2 regions of the Kitasatospora sp. NPDC089509 genome follow, and region 2 is predicted to be linked to the other one. Evidence: riboswitches for the same ligand, from Rfam matches in the RefSeq annotation. Region 2 holds a riboswitch; the other holds the start of a gene.
What was found. Region 2 has a riboswitch for cobalamin ahead of ACIP4P_RS00755 (CoA-acylating methylmalonate-semialdehyde dehydrogenase). Riboswitches for the same ligand answer to the same signal wherever they lie in the genome.
Positions count from the first base shown of each region.

Region 1 (11,112 bases), on a different contig from region 2:
TCGGTGGCGCTCGGGTTGGGGCCGGAGGTGGCCCCGGAGATGACGACGGTGCCGCCCGGGCGCAGGGACTTCACCGAGTGCGACCAGGTCGCGGCGCCGACCGTCTCCATCACCGCGTCCACCCGGGCGGGCAGCCGGGCACCGCTCTCGAAGGCCGCGTCCGCACCGAGCTCGACCGCCCGGCGGCGCTTGGCCTCGTCCCGGCCGGTGACCCAGACCCGCAGGCCGGCCGCCTTGCCGAGGACGACCAGGGCGGTCGCCACCCCGCCGCCCGCCCCCTGCACCAGCACGGTGTCACCGGGCTTGACCCCGGCGTTGGTGAACAGCATCCGGTAGGCCGTCAGCCAGGCGGTGGGCAGGCAGGCGGCCTCCTCGAAGCTCAGCTCGGCCGGCTTCGGCAGCAGGTTCCAGGTGGGGACGGCCACCCGCTGGGCGAAGGTGCCCTGGTAGCGCTCGGTCAGGATGGACGGGCGCTCGGTCGGGCCCACCCCGTGCCCCGTCCCGCCGATCACCGAGTGGACCACCACCTCGTTGCCGTCCTCGTCGACGCCCGCGGCGTCGCACCCGAGGATCATCGGCAGCCGCTCGGCGGGCAGCCCGACCCCGCGCAGCGACCACAGGTCGTGGTGGTTGAGGCTGGCGGCCCGGACCGTGACCACGCTCCAGCCGGGACGGGCCTGCGGCTCGGGGAGTTCGCCCAACTCCAGCCCGCTCAGCGGGTCGTCGGCGTCGATACGGGCGGCATAGGCAGCAAACATGCCCCGGACACTAGCCGGGACGGCCAGGGCCGGGAACCACGCGTGAGTGTGACGCGTGTCCCGGCCCCCATTACTCCCCCGCTCGCCTCCGGGCGCTCGAACCCGCTGCCGACGGTCGTCGCTCCGGCGCTCGTGCCTCGCTTGTCGCTCCTCGCTTTCGGCAGCGGCGCGCCCTTCGGCTCGCGGGGGGGTGTCGAACGTCGGATCGTCAGATCCGGGCCACGCCCTCGGCCCGGGCGGCCTCGGCAACCGCCTTGGTGACCGCCGGGGCGACCCGCTCGTCGAACGGCGAGGGGATGACCTTCTGCGGGGTCAGCTCGTCGGCCACCACGCCGGCCAGCGCCTTGGCGGCAGCCAGCTTCATGCCCTCGGTGATCCGGGAGGCCCGCACCTGGAGGGCGCCCGCGAAGATGCCCGGGAAGGCCAGCACGTTGTTGATCTGGTTCGGGAAGTCGCTGCGCCCGGTGGCGACGACCGCCGCGTACTTGTGCGCCACCTCGGGGTGGATCTCCGGGTTGGGGTTGGCCATCGCGAAGATGAACGCGCCCTCCGCCATGGTCGCCACGACCTCTTCCGGCACGGTGCCGCCGGAGACGCCGATGAACACGTCGGCGCCGGCCAGCGCGTCGGCCAGGGTGCCCTTCAGGCCGGTGCGGTTGGTCAGTTCGGCGATCTCGGCCTTGACGTCCGTCAGGTCCTCGCGGCCCTGGTGGACCACGCCCTTGCGGTCGCACACGGCCACGTCGCCGATGCCCGCGGCCAGCAGCATCTTGGCGATCGCGATGCCGGCCGCGCCGGCGCCGGAGATGACGGCCCGCAGCGAGCCGATCTCCCGGCCGGTCACCTCGGCCGCGTTCCACAGGGCCGCGGTGGTGACGATCGCGGTGCCGTGCTGGTCGTCGTGGAAGACCGGGATGTCCAGGGCCTCCTGGAGCCGACGCTCGATCTCGAAACAGCGCGGGGCGGAGATGTCCTCCAGGTTGACGCCGCCGAAGGACGGGGCCAGCCGGACCACCGTCTCGACGATCTCGTCCACCTCGGTGCAGGCCAGCGCGATCGGCACCGCGTCCACGCCGCCGAACTGCTTGAACAGGATGGCCTTGCCCTCCATCACCGGGAGCGAGGCCTCCGGGCCGATGTCACCGAGGCCCAGCACCGCGGTGCCGTCGGTGACCACCGCGACGGTGTTGGACTTCCAGGTGTAGTCGTTGACCAGCTCCGGCTGCTCGGCGATGGCCGTGCACACCCGCGCCACACCGGGGGTGTAGGCGAGGGACAGGTCGTCCGCGTCCCGCACCGGCACGGTCGCCCGGATCTCCATCTTGCCGCCGCGGTGGAGCGCGAAAACGGCGTCGACGGGATCGACGGTGTCCTGGGTGCTGCTGATGATCTCCGCTGCCACGATGACCTCTTCGTCATTGATCTGGCGAGGTGCGCGGCCGACGGACGGGCGCCCCGGCCGGAAACCGGAAACCGGGTACGCCGAGGGCGGACCCGGGGTCGGGGCGGGGGCGCTACCGTCGGATGGCGCCCTCGGATGAGGGTTTTTATGGGGTCTGGTCTGTTGTCCGCGTTGTGCTACCGGGCCGAGCGTAGGTCGGACCAAGGCATCGCACCTATGCCTTTTCGTCCTCGTCACGCACCGTTCATCGCCGTGCTGTCGCGTCTGCTGGGGCCCGAGTGTCGGAAGCACCGGACTCCGGCGGCGGCAACGGCGTGGCGGCACGCTTACCCGCGGGGGTGAACGCAGGCCCGTAGGGGATTCGGCGCTCCGGATACGGAGCCACGTGATGACTTCCGTTCCCGAGCACCCCGAGCCTGTCGGGGCTCGTCGGCCTGGTTCGAGCATTCGGGGGTCACCCGGTACCGAATTCTGACACACCCGCCGCCGGGCCCGGCAGGGCGGGATGGCAGGATCGTCTGTCCGCCATTCCGCGTACACGCGTGCGACCACCGCCGTGACCGCGGTCCGCCCCCAGGAGCACCCTCATGCCTCACCTCCCCCCTGCCCGTCGCCCGGCCTTCGCCGCCGCCGCCCTGGCGGCGGCCGGAGCCCTGCTGCTCACCGGATGCGGCGGTGGCGGGCAGGCCGCCGCGAGCGACCCGGTCAAGGACGTCCGCGACAAGCTGCCGAAGGCCCAGCGCTCGGCCGGGGTGCTGCGGATCGGCATGGACGTGAACTACGCGCCGGTGGAGTTCCGCGGCCCGGACGGCAAGCCGACCGGCCTCGACCCGGACCTCGCCGCCGCCCTCGGGAAGATCCTCGACGTGCGGGTCGAGTTCGTGGACACCCCGTTCGACAAGCTGATACCGAACCTCCAGGGCAAGCAGTTCGACGTGGCGATGTCCGCGCTCAGCGACGTCCGCCAGCGCCGCGAGGGCCTGGACGAGAACGGCAAGCAGGTCAACCCGGGCGTCGACTTCGTCGACTACTTCATCGCCGGGACCTCGATCGTCGTCCCGAAGGGCAACCCCAAGGGGATCCGGACCCTGGACGACCTGTGCGGCCGGACGATCGCCTTCCAGCAGGGCACCACCCAGGACGACATCGCCACCCGGCAGGTGGCGGTCTGCGCCCGCACCGGCCGCCAGCTGACCGTGCACCGCCTCGACACCGACGCCAAGGCGCTGGCCGAGATCTCCGCCGGCACCGCGGCGGCCGGCCTGAACGACTTCCCGGTGGCCGCCTACGCGGCGAAGAACACCGACGGCGGCGCCCGCTTCGAGGTGACCGGCGCCCAGTCCACCTCCACCCCGTACGGGATCGCGGTGCGCAAGGAGGACACCGAGCTGCGCGACACCCTGTCCAAGGCGGTGGACCAGCTGATCCGCAGCGGCGAGTACGACAAGGTCCTCGCCAAGTGGAGCGTGAGCGCCGGCGCGGCGCAGAACGCGGTGGTCAACGGCGGCATCTGAGCCCGCCGGGGCCCTTCGGGGCTCCGCCGGGGGCCCCGCCCGTCCCGGCGGGGCTTCCGGCGGAGCACAAACAGATCTGCATACTTATACGCAGGGTGACAGGGGCACGCGATCCGTCCGAATAGCGGACAGCTTGAGCCCTCGTTATCCGATTTTGATCTGGATGAGGGCCATCTGACTGTCATCAGATGGCAGGATTCCCCCCATCTCGGATCGAGCCGGCCACCGGTCGAGGCGGTTCCAGGTCGACGTCCACCTCGGCGGAGGGTGGCGGAAGCAGTACCCGCACCACCCTGGGCAGCCCCCATCCGCCCAGGCAACTGCACCACCCGGCAACGCACGTACGACGACGTACAGCGACATACCCATCCGTACGGCTCCGTACGGCCAGCTGCCCCGGTGCGCCGCTCCCGCGGCGCCTCCGCCCGATTTCTCTCCCCAGGAGGAGATCCCCCTCATGAGCGTCCGTACCCAGCGCACCCGCCTCTTCGCGGCCGGCGTGGCTGCCGTCTCCGTCTCCCTCGTACTGACGGGTTGCGGCAGCAGCAAGTCCGGGTCCTCCAGCGGTGCCAACGCCAGTGTGTCCGTCCCCGCGGTGATCTCCGACGCGTCGCTCGCCGCCCTCGTCCCGGCCGACATCAAGTCCGCCGGCAAGCTCGTGGTCGCCACTGACGCCTCGTACGCCCCCAACGAGTTCAAGGACGACAAGGGCGCCATCGTCGGCATGGACGTGGACCTGGCCAACGCCATCGCCAAGAAGCTGGGCCTGACCGCCGATGTCCAGAACGCCACGTTCGACGCGATCATCCCGGGCATCACGGGCAACAAGTACGCGATGAGCATGAGCTCCTTCACCGACACGAAGGAGCGCGAGGCCTCGGTCGACATGGTCACCTACTTCAGCGCCGGTACCGGTATCGCGGTGAAGAAGGGCAACCCGGAGAAGATCGACCCCAACGACCTCTGCGGCAAGAAGGTCGCCGTCCAGACCGGCACCACCCAGGCCGCCGCGATCAAGGACACCATCAACGCCGCCTGCACCAAGGCCGGCAAGCCGACCATCCCCAACGACGGTGACAAGTTCGACCTGCAGACCGACGTCACCCAGGCGCTGGTCTCCGGCCGCGACCAGGTCATGCTGGCCGACTCCCCGGTCGTCGACTACGCGCTCAAGCAGACCAACGGGCAGCTGGAGAAGCTCGGCGCCGTGACCGACACCGCCCCGTACGGCGTCGTGCTGCAGAAGAACTCGCCGCTCACCAAGGCCGTCCAGGGCGCCGTCCAGTCCCTGATGGCGGACGGCACCTACAAGAGCATCCTGGAGAAGTGGGGCGTGCAGGCGGGCGCGATCGACAAGTCCGTCGTCAACGGCGCCACCAGCTGACCCCACCGCTCTGACCACACCCCCTGAGGCCACACAGTGAACTCTTCCGACCAGGGGCCGGTGCCCCCGGGACGGCCCGAAACCCTCAAGGCCGTCCCGGTCCGCCACCCCGGACGCTGGGTCGGGGCAGCAGTCGTCGCGCTCCTCGCGGCCATGCTGATCCACGCCCTCACCACGAATCCCCAGTTCCAGTGGGACGTCGTCGGCACGTACCTCTTCGACTCCTCGATCCTGCACGGCCTCGGCGTCACCCTCGAACTGACCTTCCTCTCCATGCTGATCGGCGTCTCGGGCGGCGTGATCCTCGCGATCATGCGCCTGTCGCCGAACCCGGTGCTCTCCAGCACCGCCTGGTTCTACATCTGGGTCTTCCGCGGCACCCCGGTCCTGGTCCAGCTGCTGTTCTGGAACTTCCTGGGCACCCTGTGGGCCAACATCTCGATCGGCATCCCGTTCGGCCCGGCCTTCTGGTCCAAGCCGACCAACGAGGCGATCCCGCTGTTCGTGGCCGCCCTGCTGGGCCTCGGCCTCAACGAGGCCGCCTATATGGCGGAGATCGTCCGCGGCGGCATCCAGTCCGTGCCGCTCGGCCAGACCGAGGCCGCCCACGCCCTGGGCATGAGCCAGTTCAACACCATGCGCCGGGTCATCCTGCCGCAGGCGATGCGCGTGATCATCCCGCCGACCGGCAACGAGACCATCTCGATGCTGAAGACCACCTCGCTGGTCTCGTCGATCGCCCTGGAGGAACTGCTCCGGGCCGGCCAGAACATCTACTCGCGCACGTTCCAGACCATCCCGCTGCTGATCGTCGTCAGCATCTGGTACCTGCTGATGACCTCGATCCTCACCGTGGTCCAGTACTACATCGAGCGCCACTACGCCCGCGGCGCCAACCGGGTGCTCCCGCCCACGCCGCTGCAGCGGCTGCGCCGCCTGTTCGCCGGCCGGCCCGTCCCGCCGACCAAGGACGACGTGGTGCCGGGCCTCGAAGGAGGTGGCCACGTATGACCGATCTGACGAAGCCGCAGGACCGCAAGGCCGTCGCCATGGTCGAAGCCCGGGGCGTGCGCAAGTCCTACGGCCTGGTGGAAGTGCTCAAGGGCATCGACCTGGAGGTCCGCAAGGGCGAGGTGTTCGTCCTGGTCGGCCCCTCCGGATCCGGCAAGTCGACCTTCCTGCGGTGCATCAACCACCTGGAGAAGATCAACGGCGGCCTGCTCTCGGTGGACGGCGAACTCGTCGGCTACCGGATGAAGGGCGACCGGCTGCACGAGCTGAAGGACCGCGAGGTCGCCCAGAAGCGCCGGGACATCGGCATGGTGTTCCAGCACTTCAACCTGTTCCCGCACATGACCGCCATAGAGAACATCATGGAGGCGCCGGTCCAGGTCAAGGGCGAGAGCAAGGCCGAGGCCCGGGAGCGCGGCATGGCCCTGCTGGAGCGGGTCGGCCTCACCGACAAGGCGAGGAACTACCCCTCCCAGCTCTCCGGCGGCCAGCAGCAGCGCGTCGCGATCGCCCGCGCGCTGGCCATGCAGCCCAAGCTGATGCTCTTCGACGAGCCCACCTCGGCGCTCGACCCGGAGCTGGTCGGCGACGTCCTGGACGTCATGCGCGGCCTGGCCGAGGACGGGATGACGATGATCGTCGTCACCCACGAGATGGGCTTCGCCCGCGAGGTCGGCGACGCGCTGGTGTTCATGGACGGCGGCGTGGTGGTCGAGTCCGGCAATCCCCGCGAGGTGCTCACCGACCCGCAGCACGAGCGCACCAGGGCCTTCCTCTCCAAGGTCCTCTGAGGCCCGCGGAGGACCTCCGCGCCCGTACGACCGGCGCCCGGCAGGCGGTTTCCTGCCGGGCGCCGCCGTTTTCCCCCGCCGGGTAATAGGCTGGAAGCAGTCAGCCCGTTACCGAAACCCCTGGAAGGACCGCCGTGGAGCTCGCCTCGTACGCCGACCTCGCCGTTCGGCTGGTGAACACCGAGGAACCCGAGCGCGGCACCGACACCCTGACCTCGGTGGACTCGGTGCGCGGCCTGTTCTCCGACTCCGCGCGGGCCGCCGCGCTCTCCGAGGAGTCCGACGTGCCCCGGCTGCGGGCGGTGCGGACCAGGCTGCGCGGGGTGTTCGAGGCCGCCGCCGAGGGGGACGAGATCCGGGCCGTCGACCTGCTGAACAGCCTGCTGATCGAGTACCCGGTCAGCCCGCTGGTCTCCGGGCACGACTACCTGGACGACGCCGGACGGCCGCGCTGGCACCTGCACCTGGCCGACAACTCCCCCACCGCGACCGCCCACTTCAGCGCCGTCGCCTGCATGGGACTGGCGGTCCACCTCACCGAACTGGGCGCCGACCGGCTCGGCATCTGCCAGGCCGCGCCCTGCCGCAACGCCTACCTGGACACCTCGACCAACCGCTCCCGCCGCTACTGCTCCGACCGCTGCGCGACCCGCGCCAACGTCGCCGCGTACCGGGCCCGCAAGCGGCAGGAGGCCGAGGCGGCGCTGCACGCGGGCGGCTAGGGCCCTAGACCTCCTCGACGAACACCCCGAGCCGGCGGGCCAGCCCCGGCACCCGGGCCAGCCGGGAGCCGAGCAGCAGCCGTTCCAGCCCGCGCCCCGGCGCCAGCCAGGCCGGGCTCGGGCGCAGCCGCAGCAGCACCCGGCCGAGCACCAGGTCGTCCGGGACCGGGCCGTAGCTGCGGCTGTCGCTGTCCACCGGCCGGTTGTCGGACAGCAGCCACCAGCCCTTCGGGCGGCGCTCGGCGGCCCGCTTCACCACCAGCAGGTCCTGCTGGAAGGGGTGCCGGAACAGCACCACCGCGCCGGGCCGGATCGGCGCGCCGTAGCGGACCAGCAGTTGGTCGCCCTCGCGCAGGGTCGGCACCATCGACGGGCCCGCCACGTCGACCAGCCCGAACGGCACCGGGCCGACCCGCGCACCGCCCTGCGGCTCCGTGCTCCGCGCGCTCCGCGCCACGACTCCTCCTCCGGGACCGGAACCGACCTGACCGGACCGACCGCCCCCAGTCTGCCGTACGGACCGTCATCCGTTCGATGCCCGGATTACCCCGGTTCCGGGTCCGTCTTTCGCCCTAGGCCCACCCTCCGACCGCGAAACCGCGAGGCCGGAAGGGTAGTCTCGGGCGCGGGAAGACGATCTAAGGAAGGACTCCCATGTTCTCTCGTCTGTTTGCACCTCGCGCCACCGCCCACGCCCACTGTGACCTGCCGTGCGGTGTCTACGACCCGGCGCAGGCCAAGCTTGAGGCCGAGTCGGTCAAGGCCACCCAGGAGAAGTACCAGGCCAACGAGGACCCGCACTTCCGCGCCCGCGCCATCATCATCAAGGAGCAGCGCGCCGAGGCCGTCAAGCACCACATCTCGGTGCTGTGGAGCGACTACTTCAAGGCCCCGCACTTCGAGAAGTACCCGCAGCTGCACCAGCTGATCAACGACACCCTGAAGGCCGCCTCGGCCGCCAAGGCGTCCACCGACCCGGCCACCGGCCAGGCCCTGCTGGACCTGATCGCCGAGGTCGACAAGATCTTCTGGGAGACCAAGCAGGCCTGAGCCTGACGCGTCGCCACCCGACCGCCCCCGTCCGCACCGTTCGGACGGGGGCGGTCGTGCGTCCACGTGCGACCCGCCCCCGGTAAGGGTTGCCTGCCCTGAGCGGCTGTTATGCTGCCAGGGCGTCCGAGGGGGAAGTCCGGTGCGAATCCGGCGCTGTCCCGCAACGGTGAGCGCGGTCCGACCGACCGCGCCAGCCCGATCGCCCTCGGCCGCTGACCTCCCGACAACTCGCCGTGGACTGCGAGGGGACGGCGCCCGGGCCCGCCCCCGACCGGCGCCCGCCCCGGCACACCCGCGGCCCGAGGCAAGGCGCGCCCCGCACGTGAGTGACCCCGTTCGCCGAATACCGACCGTCCCGCTCGCCGTCGGACTCGCCGCCGCCCTGCTGGTCTCGCTGGTCTGCGGGGTCGCCTTCGGCGCCTCCGGGATCGAACTCCCGCGCGTGCTGCGACTGTTGGGCGCCGGGCTGACCGGCGGCCGACTGGAAGCGAGCGACGCCGCGGCGTACGCGATCGTCTGGGAGCTCCGGCTGCCGCGCACCGTGCTGGCCGCCGTGGTCGGCGGCGGACTGGCCGCCACCGGGGTCGCCGTCCAGGCGCTGGTGCGCAACGCCCTCGCCGACCCCTTCGTGCTCGGCATCTCCTCCGGCGCCGCCGTCGGCGCCAACGCCGTCCTGCTGCTCGGCGCCTTCGCCTCGCTCGGGGTGTGGGCGGTCTCCGTCTCCGCGTTCGGCTCCGCGCTGCTCGCCATGGTGCTGGTCTACCTCGCCGCCCGCACCGCCTACGGGCTCACCCCGCTGCGGCTGGTGCTCACCGGCACCGCGCTCTCCTACGGCTTCTCCGCCCTGACCACCCTGATGGTGTTCTCCTCGGACAACGCCGAGGCCGCCCGGGACGCCATGATGTGGCTGCTCGGCAGCCTCGGCGGCGCCACCTGGGGCAAGGTGCCGATCGCCGCCTGCGCCGTGCTCGCCGGCATCGCGTACCTGGCCTGCGCCGCCGGGCGGTTGGACGCGCTGGCGATGGGCGACGAGACCTCCGCCTCGCTCGGCGTGGACCCGGAGCGGCTGCGCCGGGAGCTGTTCGTGGTGACCGCCGCCGTCACCGGCACCGTGGTCGCGGTCAGCGGGGCGATCGGCTTCGTCGGGCTGCTGATGCCGCACCTGGCCCGGATGCTGGTCGGCGCCGGGCACCGCCGGGTACTGGCCGTCGCACCGCTCGCCGGGGCGCTGCTGCTGGTCTGGGTGGACATCGCCTCGCGCACCCTGCTGGCGCCCGCCGAACTGCCGGTCGGGGTGTTCACCGCGGTGCTCGGGGTGCCCGCCTTCCTGCTGATGATGCGCCGCCGCGGCCAGGCCTTCGGGGGCGCCCGGTGACCGGGGTGACGCAGGCCCAGGAGCTGGCCGTCGACGGCGTCTCGGTGGAACTGGCCGGCACCCGGCTGGTGCACGAGGTGAGCCTGGCGGCCGCGGCCGGCCAGGTGGTCGGGCTGATCGGCCCGAACGGCAGCGGCAAGTCCACCCTGCTGCGCTGCGTCTACCGGGTGCTGCGACCGGCCGGCGGCGCGGTCCGGCTGGACGGCGACGACCTGCACGCGCTCACCGCCCGCGAGGCGGCCCGCCGGGTGGCCGCGCTGACCCAGGAGCACTCCGCCGAGTTCGACTTCACGGTGGCCGAGGTGGTCGCCATGGGCCGGCTGCCGCACCGGCGCGGCCTGGGCGGCCCGACCGGGGCGGACCGGGAGCGCTGCACGGCCGCGCTGCGCCGGGTCCGGGCCGAACACCTCGCCGAGCGCGGCTTCCTGAACCTCTCCGGGGGCGAGAAGCAGCGGGTGCTGATCGCCCGCGCGCTCGTCCAGGAGCCGCGCCTGCTGGTGCTGGACGAACCCACCAACCACCTGGACATCGCCCACCAGTTGGAGGTGCTGGCGATCGCCCGCGAGGCCGGGCCGACGGTGCTCACCGCGCTGCACGACCTCAACCTGGCCGCGGGCCACTGCGACCGGCTGTACGTGCTGGCGGCCGGGCGGATCGTCGCCTCCGGCACGCCCGCGGAGGTGCTGCGACCCGCCCTGCTGGCCGAGGTGTTCGGGGTCCGGGCCACTCCGGTCCGGCATCCGGAGACCGGCGCCGTCCAGCTGCTGTTCGACCGCCTGCCCTGAATCCCGTCCGCCCTCCCCTGAATCCCGTCCGTCCTCCCGAAGCCCCGCTCCGACCCGAAAGAAGTAGCGTGCGTACCAAGGCCGTTGCCACCGCCGCCCTGCTCGCCCTCGGCCTGACCGCCTGCGGTGCCGAGATCGCCCCGAGCCAGGCCGGCAGCACCTCCGCCCACTACCCGGTGACCGTGGAGAACTGCGGCGAGAAGCTCACCTTCGCGCAGAAGCCCGCCCGGGTGGTGACCAACGACGTCAACATCACCGAGCTGATGCTCTCCCTCGGCCTGGCCGACCGGATGGCCGGCTACGTGATGCCCGACGAC
Region 1 covers NZ_JBIVHS010000009.1:65,854-76,965, reverse strand. Annotated here, with positions in the region: gene ACIP4P_RS20665 (zinc-binding dehydrogenase) at 1-758, opposite strand, end outside; gene ACIP4P_RS20660 (NADP-dependent malic enzyme) at 967-2,160, opposite strand; gene ACIP4P_RS20655 (ABC transporter substrate-binding protein) at 2,748-3,674, shown strand; gene ACIP4P_RS20650 (ABC transporter substrate-binding protein) at 4,132-5,058, shown strand; gene ACIP4P_RS20645 (amino acid ABC transporter permease) at 5,095-6,069, shown strand; gene ACIP4P_RS20640 (amino acid ABC transporter ATP-binding protein) at 6,066-6,860, shown strand; gene ACIP4P_RS20635 (CGNR zinc finger domain-containing protein) at 6,995-7,582, shown strand; gene sodX (nickel-type superoxide dismutase maturation protease) at 7,587-7,949, opposite strand; gene sodN (superoxide dismutase, Ni) at 8,237-8,632, shown strand; cobalamin riboswitch at 8,722-8,861, shown strand; gene ACIP4P_RS20620 (iron ABC transporter permease) at 8,958-10,010, shown strand; gene ACIP4P_RS20615 (ABC transporter ATP-binding protein) at 10,007-10,795, shown strand; gene ACIP4P_RS20610 (ABC transporter substrate-binding protein) at 10,864-11,112, shown strand, end outside.
Region 1: linked by a shared signal. The riboswitch ahead of ACIP4P_RS20620 (iron ABC transporter permease) and the one ahead of ACIP4P_RS00755 (CoA-acylating methylmalonate-semialdehyde dehydrogenase) in region 2 are both predicted to bind cobalamin.

Region 2 (11,112 bases):
ACGTCGATGGTGGAGCAGTCGACGAAGAGGGTGTCCGGGCGGGCGGCGGGCAGCAGCTCGGCGTAGGCGGCGAGCACGTGCCGGCCGGCCGGGAGCATGCTGATCACCACCTGCGCGTCCCGCACCGCTTCGGCCGCGGAGGCCGCCGCGCGGACGCCGGCCCCCTCCGCCTGCCGCAGCGCCTCCGGCACCAGGTCGTAGCCGGTCACCCGGTGTCCGGCCTTGACCAGGTTGGCGGCCATCGGGCCGCCCATGTTGCCGAGTCCGACGAATCCGATGTCGAGGGATCCGATGTCGAGGGTCACCAGCGCTCCAGGGGTGTGGTGGTGGCGAGGCCGAGTTCGCGCTCGCCGAGCGGGGCGAAGTAGCGGGCCACGGTGGCGGGTTCGACCTCGCCCAGGGTGGCCGGGCGCCACTTCGGCGCCCGGTCCTTGTCGATCACCTGGGCGCGGATGCCCTCCGCGAGGTCCGGGGTGGCCAGGGCCGCGCAGGAGATCCGGTACTCCTGGTCGAGCACCGCCTCCAGCGGGCCGAGCGCCCGGGCCCGGCGCAGCGCGGCCAGGGTGGCCTTGACCGCGCTCGGGGAGTTGACGGCGATCCGGTCGGCGGCCTGCTTGGCCTCCGGCTCGCCGCTGTCCCGCAGCCGGTCGAGGATCTCCTCGACGGTGCCGGCCGCGTAGCAGGCGTCGATCCACGGGCGCTGGGCCTCCAGGTCGCCGGGCGGCGCGGGTGCGACGTGGCGTTCCAGGGCGTCGTGCACGGGCAGTTCGGCCAGGTCGTCGAGCAGCGCCGGGAGGTGCTCGGCGGGGACGAAGTGGTCGGCGAGCCCGCAGAGCAGGGCGTCCGCGGCGCCGACCGAGCCCGCGGTGAGGGCCAGGTGGGTGCCCAGCTCGCCGGGCGCGAGGGCGAGCAGATAGGTGCCGCCGACGTCCGGGACGAAGCCGATGCCCGCCTCCGGCATGGCGATACGGGTGGTCCCGGTGACGATCCGGACGCTGCCGTGGGCCGAGACGCCGACCCCGCCGCCCATCACGATGCCGCTCATCACGGCGACGTAGGGCTTGGGGTAGCGGGCGATCCGGGCGTTCAGCCGGTACTCGTCGCGCCAGAACTCCTCGACGGCGCCCGGGTCGCCGCCGGTGGCGGCGCGGTGGATGGCCACGATGTCGCCGCCGGCGCAGAAGGCGCGCTCGCCGGCCCCGGTGACGACGACGGTGTCGACCTTCCCGTCGTCCTCCCAGGCGTCCAGGGCGTCCGAGATCCGCCGCACCATGCCGTGGGTGAGGGCGTTGAGGGCGCCCGGGCGGTTGAGGACGATCAGGCCGGCCCGCCCCTCCCGGTGGACCAGGACCTCGTCGATGTCGTTCCCGGTCATCACGCGGCCCCGATCAGGCCGCGGGCCACGATGACGCGCATGATCTCGTTGGTCCCTTCCAGGATCTGGTGCACCCGCAGGTCGCGGACGATCTTCTCGATGCCGTACTCGGCCAGGTAGCCGTAGCCGCCGTGGAGTTGCAGCGCCTCGTTGGCCACCTCGAAGCCGGTGTCGGTGGCGTACCGCTTGGCCATCGCGCACAGCTGCGGGGCCCGCCGGTCGCCCCGGTCCAGGGCCGCGGCGGCCCGCCAGACCAGGGCCCGGGCGGCCTCCAACTCGGTGGCCATGTCGGCCAGTCGGAACTGCAGCGCCTGGGCGTGCAGCAGTCGGGCGCCGAAGGCCTCGCGCTCGGCGAGGTAGGCGGTGGTCCGGTCCAGGGCGTTCTGGGCGCCGCCGAGCGAGCAGGCGGCGATGCCGAGCCGACCGCCGTTGAGGCCGGCCATGGCGATCCGGAAGCCCTCGCCCTCGCCGCCGAGCAGCCGGTCGGCGGGCAGCCGGACGCCGTCCAGCAGCACCTGGCGGGTGGGCTGGGCGTTCCAGCCCATCTTCTTCTCGTTCGGGCCGAAGGACAGCCCCGGGTCGTCCCGCTCCACCACGAAGGCGGAGACCCCGCCGGGGCCCGGGCCGCCGGTGCGCGCCATCACGATGTACAGCTGCGCGGCGCCCGCGCCCGAGATGAACTGCTTGACGCCGTCCAGCACCCAGTGGTCGCCGTCCCGGACGGCCCGGGTGGCGAGCGCGGCGGCGTCGGAGCCGGCGCCGGGCTCGGTCAGGCAGTAGCTGCCCAGGTGTTCGGCCGTGCAGAGCGCGGGCAGCCAGCGGTGGCGCTGGGCCTCGCTGCCGTAGCGGTCGACCATCCAGCCGACCATGTTGTGGATGGACAGGTAGGCGGCGATGGACGGGCAGCCGGTGGCCAGCGCCTCGAAGGCCACCACGCCGTCCAGCCGGGAGAGTTCGGAGCCGCCGGCGTCCTCGCGGACGTACACCCCGGCGAGACCGAGGTCGGCGGCCTTGCGCAGCACGTCCACCGGGAAGTGCTTGGCCTGGTCCCACTCCACCGCGTGCGGGGCCAGGTGTTCGGCGGCGAAGGCCTGCACGGCCTCCGCGATCGCCACCTGATCCTCCGTCAAGTCGCTTGCGTGCACGGTGTTCACCCCATCGTCGGCATGGTGAAGCTCGCCCCCTCCTTGACCCCGGAGGGCCAGCGGGAGGTGACGGTGCGGGTACGGGTGTAGAAGCGGATCGAGTCCGGGCCGTGCTGGTTGAGGTCGCCGAAGGCGGAGCGCTTCCAGCCGCCGAAGGTGTGGTAGGCGATCGGCACCGGGATGGGCACGTTGACGCCGACCATGCCGGTGTTCACCCGGCGGGCGAAGTCCCGGGCGGTGTCGCCGTCCCGGGTGTAGATGGCCACGCCGTTGCCGAACTCGTGCTCGCTGGGCAGCCGCAGCGCCTCCTCGTAGTCGGCGGCGCGGACCACGGTGAGCACCGGGCCGAAGATCTCCTCGCGGTGGATCCGCATGTCGGGCGTCACCCTGTCGAACAGCGAGGCGCCCAGGAAGTAGCCGTCCTCGTGCCCTTCGAGCCGGAAGTCCCGCCCGTCCACGACCAGTTCGGCGCCCTCCTGGACGCCGATCTCCAGGTAGCCGCGGACCCGCTCGACCGCGTCCGCGCCGACCAGCGGGCCGAAGTCGGCCGCCGGGTCGTCCGAGCGGCCTACCTTCAGCGCGCCGATCCGCTCGACCAGCTTGGCCACCAGGGCGTCCGCGGTCTCCTCCCCCACCGGGACGGCCACCGAGATCGCCATGCAGCGCTCGCCCGCGGAGCCGTACCCGGCGCCGATCAGCGCGTCGGCGGCCTGGTCGAGGTCGGCGTCCGGCATCACGATCATGTGGTTCTTGGCACCGCCGAAGCACTGCGCCCGCTTGCCGTGCGCGGCCGCGGTGGCGTACACGTACTGGGCGATCGGGGTGGAGCCGACGAAGCCGACCGCCTGCACCCGCGGATCCTCCAGCAGGGTGTCCACGGCCTCCTTGCCGCCGTTGACCACGTTGAGCACGCCCGGCGGCAGCCCGGCCTCCAGGAACAGTTCGGCGAGGCGCAGCGGCACCGAGGGGTCCCGCTCGGAGGGCTTGAGCACGAAGGCGTTGCCGCAGGCCAGCGCGGGCGCGGCCTTCCAGAGCGGGATCATCGCCGGGAAGTTGAACGGCGTGATGCCGGCGACCACGCCCAGCGGCTGGCGCATCGAGTAGACGTCGATGCCGGTGCCGGCGTTGTCGGTGAACTCGCCCTTCAGCAGGTGCGGGATCCCGGCGGCGAACTCCACCACCTCCAGGCCGCGCTGGATGTCCCCGTGGGCGTCGGCGACGGTCTTGCCGTGCTCGGCGGAGAGCAGCCGGGCCAGCTCCTCCTTCTCCCGGTCGACCAGTTGCAGGAAGCGCAGCAGCACCCGGGCCCGCTTCTGCGGGTTCCAGGCCGCCCACTCGGGCTGCGCCTGGGCGGCGTCGGCGATCACCGCCTCGACCTCGGCGCGGTCGGCCAGCGGCACCCGGGCCTGGACCCGGCCGGTGTTGGGGTCGAAGACGTCGCCGAAGCGGCCGGACGTGCCGGCGACGCGCTTGCCGCCGATGAAGTGGGTCAGTTCTCGGACCATCGGTTCCTTCTCTCATCACGGGTGGGGAGAGGAGGAATGGAGCACCCACCGCCGTCGCCGCGGGGCCGGGCGTACGGTCGTACGCCGGTGCGGCGGGCGGTGGTTGACGGACCGTCAGGGGCGGTGGGCCCCGACGGTCGGAAGCACGGCAGCGGAGCGGGAACAGCGGCCCGGAGTCATGCGTGTCGTCTCCATCCTCGTGGAAAACACGGAACACCCGCGGCCGGTATCCTGACTCCCGGATCCACGCCCGCCCCCAGGCCTTCCCGGCTGGCTGCCAGTGGCCGTCGCTGTGAGGACGAACTCCCCGGTCACAGTGGCGGGACCGTGCCGGATTCACACCGGCTTCCCTGACACCGCGGACCTGTCTCCGAGAATATAGTTGGACGTCCTAGTAAGTCCAGGGTCCCCGCCGCCCGAGTGGCGGCAGCAGAAGGCCGGTGCCGGAGGACCTGCCTCCCGCACCGGCCTTCGACAGGCCCTTAGGCCGAGGTACCCGCGTCACCGCCGCGGCCGCGGCGGCCGAGCAGCAGACCCGCCGCAGTGCCGAGCACGCCGACCACGATGCCCGCGATGCCCAGGCCGCGGGCGGTCGAGTCACTGCTGCTCGCCGCGGCGGCCGTGGTGGTGCCGCTGGTAGCCGCCGGGGCCGGCTTGGCGCCCGCGGCGGCACTGGGTGCCGCACTCGGGGAGTCCCCGTCGTCGGCGGTCGCCGCCGTCAGGGTGAGCACCGGAGCCGGGTTCTTCGGCTCCGGCTGGCCGGCCTGGGGCTCCTCGATCCAGCGCACCACATTGCCGTCGCTGTACGTCTGGAGGGCCTTGAAGACCACCTTGTCGGTGCCCTCGGGCAGGGCGCCGAACTCGACGGTGAAGTCCTGGTAGTGCCCGGGGGCGATCTGGCCGCCGGTCCAGACGATCTGCGAGACCACGTCCGTGACGTCACCGTCGTCGGTGTGGATCGGGGTGGCCAGCTTGGTCGTGGTGATCTTGTCGGTCCAGCCCGGCACCGGCGCCACCAGGGCGGACGGGACCGGGTGGTCGGTCGGGAAGTCGATCTCCACCTTGACCGTGCTGTTGTTGTCGTCCTCGTTCGGCACCCGGAACGCGAAGGTCTGGTCGGTGGTGTTCTTCGGGACGCTGGACGGGTCCACGATGACGTGCGCGGAGGCGGTGGTGGCGGCGGCCAGTACGGTCGCGGCCGCCACGGCGGAGGCGGCGGCGAGGCGGAGCACGGCGGAAGTCCTCATGGGTCGGGTGTTCTCCAGGGGAGGGCACGCGCGCGGCGTGCGGCGGTCGGTCAGGGGTCGGGGACGGGCGGCCGTGCCCCGGGGAACCCGGTCAGCCGGCCGCACACCACGGCGGACCGCGCCTGACCACCACGTACCGGAGCACCCCCGACCGGGCCCGACCCGAGCGGTCCGGACCGGTGGCCCGGCAGAGCGCGCCCGCGCCGGAGCGGCCGTCCAGCCCGTCCCGCAGCGCCGCGAACAGGCCCGGCACACCGAGGAACCGGGCCGCCCCGGCCCGCCCGGCCGCGGCGGCGGTCCGGGCCGTGTGCCGGACCAGCGCCCACACCGCGGCCTCGCCCCGGCGCAGCCACCACCCGGCGACGAGCGTCGCGACGGCGTGCGCCAGCAGCATCGGCGTGCTGAGCCCGGCCAGCGGGGCGTGGCACCAGAAGCCGAGGTGGGCCGCCGCGACCGCGGCGTGCGGCGCGGCGGCGCCGGAGTGGGCGCCCATCCCCGGCATGTCGGCCATCCCGGCCCGCACCGGGGCCCGGCGCGGGGCCTCGGCCACGTGGAACAGCACGTGCAGGCCCGCCTGGCCGCCGGCCAGTCCGCCGGTGATCGCCCGCGCCGACCGCTCCCGGCGCGCACCGGACACCGCGACCGCCCCGACCAGCGCCCAGCCGAACAGCAGGGCCCCCGGTGGAACCGGGTCCCCGGAGGCGAGCACGTGCCCGGCGGCGGCCAGCACGACGCAGACCGTCGCGAAGGGCAGCGCCCGCAGCACGCGAAGGTCCAGGGCGGCGGCGCGCACCGGCGGCGCGGACTCGGTATCCGGATCGGTCATGGCGGCGCCATCATGACACCCCCGTCTTACGGCCCTCCCGGGCTCCCCGGTTTCTTGGCCTTTTCGACACCTGGCACCCGGGGCCGACCTGAGGGACCTACGGTTCCCGGCCGAAGGGCCTACGGTTCCCGACCGGAGGGCCTACGGTTCCCGACCGGAGGGCCTACGGTTCCCGACCGGAGGGCCTACGGTTCCCGGTCGGCCCGCACGGAGTACGGGATGAACGTGCTGGTGTGCTCGTCCACCGCCAACGGCCGGCCGATGGCCGGGGCCGAGCGCTGGGCGCAGGCCGGGCGTTCGCAGACCTTGCAGCCCAGGCCGATCGGGGTGGCCGCGGCCTCGTCGCCGAGGTCCAGGCCGGTGGAGTAGACCAGCCGACCGGCGTGCCGGAGCTCGCAGCCCAGGCCGATGGCGAAGGTCTTGCCGGGCCGCCCCCAGCCGCCGGGTGCGCGGGTGACGGCGCGGGCCGTCCAGAGGTAGCGGCGGCCGTCCGGCATGGCGGCGACCTGGACGTGCACCCGGCCGGGGGCGGCGAAGGCGTCATAGACGTTCCACAGCGGGCAGGTGCCGCCGGTGCGGGAGAAGTGGAAGGGCGTGGCGGACTGCCGCTTGGAGACGTTCCCGGCCCGGTCGACCCGGACGAAGGAGAACGGCACCCCGCGCAGTCCGGCGCGCTGCAGGGTGCTGAGCCGGTGGCAGACCGTCTCGTAGCCGACGCCGAAGTGGTCGGCGAGGTGCTCGATGTCGTAGCGGGCGGACTCGGCCTCGGCGTGGAAGGCGGCGTAGGGCAGCACCAGGGCGGCGGCGAAGTAGTTGGCCAGCCCGATCCGGGTCAGCGAGTGCGCCGCGGAGCCCTCCGGGCTGTCCTGGGCGGCGAGTTCGGAGAGCAGGGCGTCGTGCTCCAGGTAGCCGAGCTGGGTGGCCAGCCGGAAGGCCTGCTGGCCCGGGCGCAGCCGGTCGGACAGCCGAAGGATCCGCGCCCGCGGGTCGTACTGGTGCAACTGTTCGCCGCCGGAGGCGAGTTGGACTCCGTGCGCCGAGGCCAGCCGCTCGGCCAGCACGGCCCGGACCTCACCCCGCCGGAGCCCGATCTCGCCGGCCAGCTCCTCGGCGGCAGTGTCGAGTTCATGGACGTAGTTCTGGCGGCGGTAGAAGAACTCGCGGACCTCCTCGTGCGGTGTCCGGGCATCGGCGGCGGGCCCCCGGTCCCCCGCGAGGACGGCGAGCTGCTCGGCCTGGGCCCGGCGCCCGCGGCCCAGGTCGGTCAACAGCCGGGCCACGGCGGGCAGTCGGGCGGCGACCTCGTCGAGGTCGCCGGGGGTGATCCGGCCGGCCGCGAGCTCCTCGCCGAGGGCGTCGCGCAGTTCGGCGGTGAGCCGGGCGCTGTCCGGCGGGGCGAAGTAGCCGGCCTCGACGCCGAACGCCTCGGTCAGCCGTAGCAGCACGGCGACGGTCAACGGCCGGGCGTCGTGCTCCAGTTGGTTGAGGTAGCTGGGCGAGAGGTCGACCAGCCGGGCCATCGCGGCCTGACTCAGTCCCCGTTCCTGCCGGAGCCGCCGGAGCCTGGCGCCCGCGAAGGCCTTCCCCATCGTCCCGTCCCTCCCCGCGCCGACCTGCTGGGACGCAGTGTAGCCAGGACGACCCCGGGCGAGCCTTCGCAACCTTCGCCGATTCGCCGGGTCGGCTTCGCAGAAATTGGCACCGCTCCATCGATGACGGCGGGTGGCACTCAGTGCCAGAGTCATCACTGCGGCCGGGAGGCGCACAGCACAGCACCGAAAGCGCAGGTCAACGCCTCGGACCGCTGTCCGGGCGACCACGTCCCGCGGTGCCTCACCGCTGCCCGGTTCCACCCGGCCGCCCTCTCACCACCCCGGTGAGAGGTGCCTCACATCCTTCGCACAGCATCCCCGGGAGTTGGATCACCATGACCCAGTCCGTTCGGCAGCAGCAGGAGCAGCAGGCGGCGGCGCTGGCCGCCCGGTGGGCGTCCGACCCCCGCTGGGCCGGCATCGAGCGCACCTACACCGCGGCCGACGTCGTCCGCCTGTCCGGCACGGTCCGCGAGGAGCACACCCTGGCCCGGCGCGGCGCCGAGCGGCTGTGGCGCCAGCTGCACGAGCAGGACTACATCCACGCCCTCGGCGCGCTCACCGGCGGCCAGGCCGTCCAGATGGTCAAGGCCGGGCTGCAGGCGATCTACCTGTCCGGCTGGCAGGTCGCCGCCGACGCCAACCAGGCCGGCCAGACCTACCCCGACCAGAGCCTCTACCCGGCCAACTCGGTCCCCCAGGTGGTGCGTCGGATCAACAACGCGCTGCTGCGCGCCGACGAGATCGACGCCGCCGAGGGCAACGACGGCCCGGACTGGCTGGTGCCGATCGTCGCCGACGCCGAGGCCGGATTCGGCGGCCCGCTGAACGCCTTCGAGCTCACGAAGGGCATGATCGCGGCCGGCGCCGCGGGCATCCACTACGAGGACCAGCTCGCCTCCGAGAAGAAGTGCGGCCACCTCGGCGGCAAGGTGCTGGTGCCCACCGCCCAGCACATCCGCACCCTCAACGCGGCCCGCCTGGCGGCCGACATCGCCGACGTGCCGACCCTGATCGTCGCCCGCACCGACGCGCTCGCCGCCAACCTGCTGACCACCGACGTGGACGAGCGCGACGCCCGCTTCTGCACCGGCGAGCGCACCGCCGAGGGCTTCTACCGGATCGAGCCCGGCATGGCGCCGGTGATCTCCCGCGGTCTCGCCTTCGCCCCGTACTCCGACCTGATCTGGGTGGAGACCGGCACCCCGGACCTGGCGCAGGCCCGCGAGTTCGCCGAGGCGATCAAGGCCGAGCACCCGGACAAGATGCTCGCCTACAACTGCTCGCCGTCCTTCAACTGGAAGGCCGCGCTGGACGACGACCAGATCGCCAAGTTCCAGCGCGAGCTGGGCGCGATGGGCTACCGCTTCCAGTTCATCACGCTGGCCGGCTTCCACGCGCTGAACCACTCGATGTTCCAACTCGCCCGCGGCTACGCCGAGCACGGCATGACCGCCTACGTCGACCTCCAGGAGGCCGAGTTCGCGGCCGCGCCGGACGGCTACACCGCCGTCAAGCACCAGCGTGAGGTCGGCACCGGCTACTTCGACCAGGTCTCCACCGCACTCAACCCGAACGCCGAGACCCTCGCCCTGACCGGCTCCACCGAGGCCGAGCAGTTCCACTGAGCCAGGCCGTCCGGCGGGTCGAGCGGGCCCACCGGAACGCGCCACCCCGGGCGGGCCGACACCCACGGAGCAGCTGACTCCGGCTCCGGCCCGCCCACCCGCCCGGCGGTCGCGTTGAGGGACGTGGCCGCCGGGCCCTTCACCAACCCCCATGCTTCCCGCCTGCTTCCTGGAGATCCGGATGAGCCAGCCCAGTCGCGTCGAGGTCCTCGGAGAACACGAGGACCGCTTCGAGGAGATCCTGACCCCCGAGGCCCTCGCCTTCCTCGCCCGGCTGCACGACGGGTTCGCCGCCCGACGCACCGAGCTGCTCGCCGAACGGGACCGCCGCCGCGCCGAGTTGGCGGCCGGCGGCACCCTGGACTTCCGCCCCGACACCCGCGCCGTCCGGGCGGACGCCGACTGGCGGGTGGCCGGCGCCGGACCGGGCCTGCACGACCGCCGGGTGGAGATCACCGGCCCGCCCGAGCGCCGGATGGCCGTCAACGCGCTCAACTCCGGGGCCAAGGTGTGGCTCGCCGACTTCGAGGACGCCACCTCCCCCACCTGGCACAACCTGATCGGCGGCCAGCTCAACCTGGTCGACGCGATCGAGCGCCGGATCGACGACACCACCCCCGAGGGCAAGCGCTACCGGGTCGGCGACACCCCCGCCACCATCGTGGTCCGTCCCCGCGGCTGGCACCTGGACGAGGCCCACCTGCTGGTCGACGGCCGCCCCGCGGTCGGCGCGCTGGTCGACTTCGGCCTCTACCTCTTCCACTGCGGCCGCCGCCAGATCGAGCTCGGCAGCGGCCCGTACTTCTACCTGCCCAAGCTGGAGAACCACCTCGAAGCCCGGCTGTGGAACGAGGTGTTCACCTTCGCCCAGGCCGAGTTGGGCATCCCGTACGGCACGGTCCGGGCGACCGTCCTGATCGAGACCATCACCGCGGCCTTCGAGATGGACGAGATCCTCTACGAACTCCGGGACCACGCGGCCGGGTTGAACGCGGGCCGGTGGGACTACCTGTTCAGCCTGATCAAGAACTTCGCCCAGCACGGCCCGCGCTACGTGCTGCCGGACCGCGCCACCCTCACCATGACCCAGCCCTTCATGCGCGCCTACACCGAGCTGCTGGTGCGCACCTGCCACCGGCGCGGAGCCCACGCCATCGGCGGGATGGCCGCGGCCATCCCGCAGCGCGACGCCGAGGCCAACGCGGTCGCCCTGACCAAGGTCCGGGCCGACAAGGAGCGCGAGGCCGGGGACGGCTTCGACGGCTCCTGGGTCGCCCACCCCGGCCTGGTGGAGACCTGCCGCACCGCCTTCGACGCGGTCCTCGGCGACCGCCCGAACCAGCTCGACCGCACCCGCGAGGACGTCGAGGTCACCGCCGACGACCTGCTGGGCGTGCACCGGCTGTCCGTCGGCCTGCCCACCGACCAGGGGCTGCGCGCCAACGTCGCCGTCGCCCTGCGCTACCTCACCGCCTGGCTCGGCGGCTCCGGCGCCGTCGCCGTGTTCGGCCTGATGGAGGACGTCGCCACCGCCGAGATCGCCCGCTGCCAGATCTGGCAGTGGCAGCACCACTGCACCCGGCTGACCGGCGGCTCGCTCGCCACCGCCGACCTGGTGCGCCGGCTGATCGACCGGGAGCGGGCCGCCCTGCTCGCCGAGGGCGTCGAGCCCGACCTGCTCGACAACGCCGTGCGGATCCTCCAGGAGACCGCGCTCGGCGAGGAGCTGCCCGCCTTCCTCACCACCGAGGCGTACGCCCGCCACCTGGTCCGCATCCGCACCGCGGCCTGACC
Region 2 covers NZ_JBIVHS010000001.1:201,289-212,400, reverse strand. Annotated here, with positions in the region: gene mmsB (3-hydroxyisobutyrate dehydrogenase) at 1-305, opposite strand, end outside; gene ACIP4P_RS00765 (enoyl-CoA hydratase/isomerase family protein) at 302-1,375, opposite strand; gene ACIP4P_RS00760 (acyl-CoA dehydrogenase family protein) at 1,375-2,505, opposite strand; gene ACIP4P_RS00755 (CoA-acylating methylmalonate-semialdehyde dehydrogenase) at 2,526-4,025, opposite strand; cobalamin riboswitch at 4,229-4,415, opposite strand; gene ACIP4P_RS00750 (YcnI family protein) at 4,508-5,272, opposite strand; gene ACIP4P_RS00745 (hypothetical protein) at 5,364-6,098, opposite strand; gene ACIP4P_RS00740 (short-chain fatty acyl-CoA regulator family protein) at 6,284-7,687, opposite strand; gene aceA (isocitrate lyase) at 8,026-9,318, shown strand; gene aceB (malate synthase A) at 9,500-11,110, shown strand.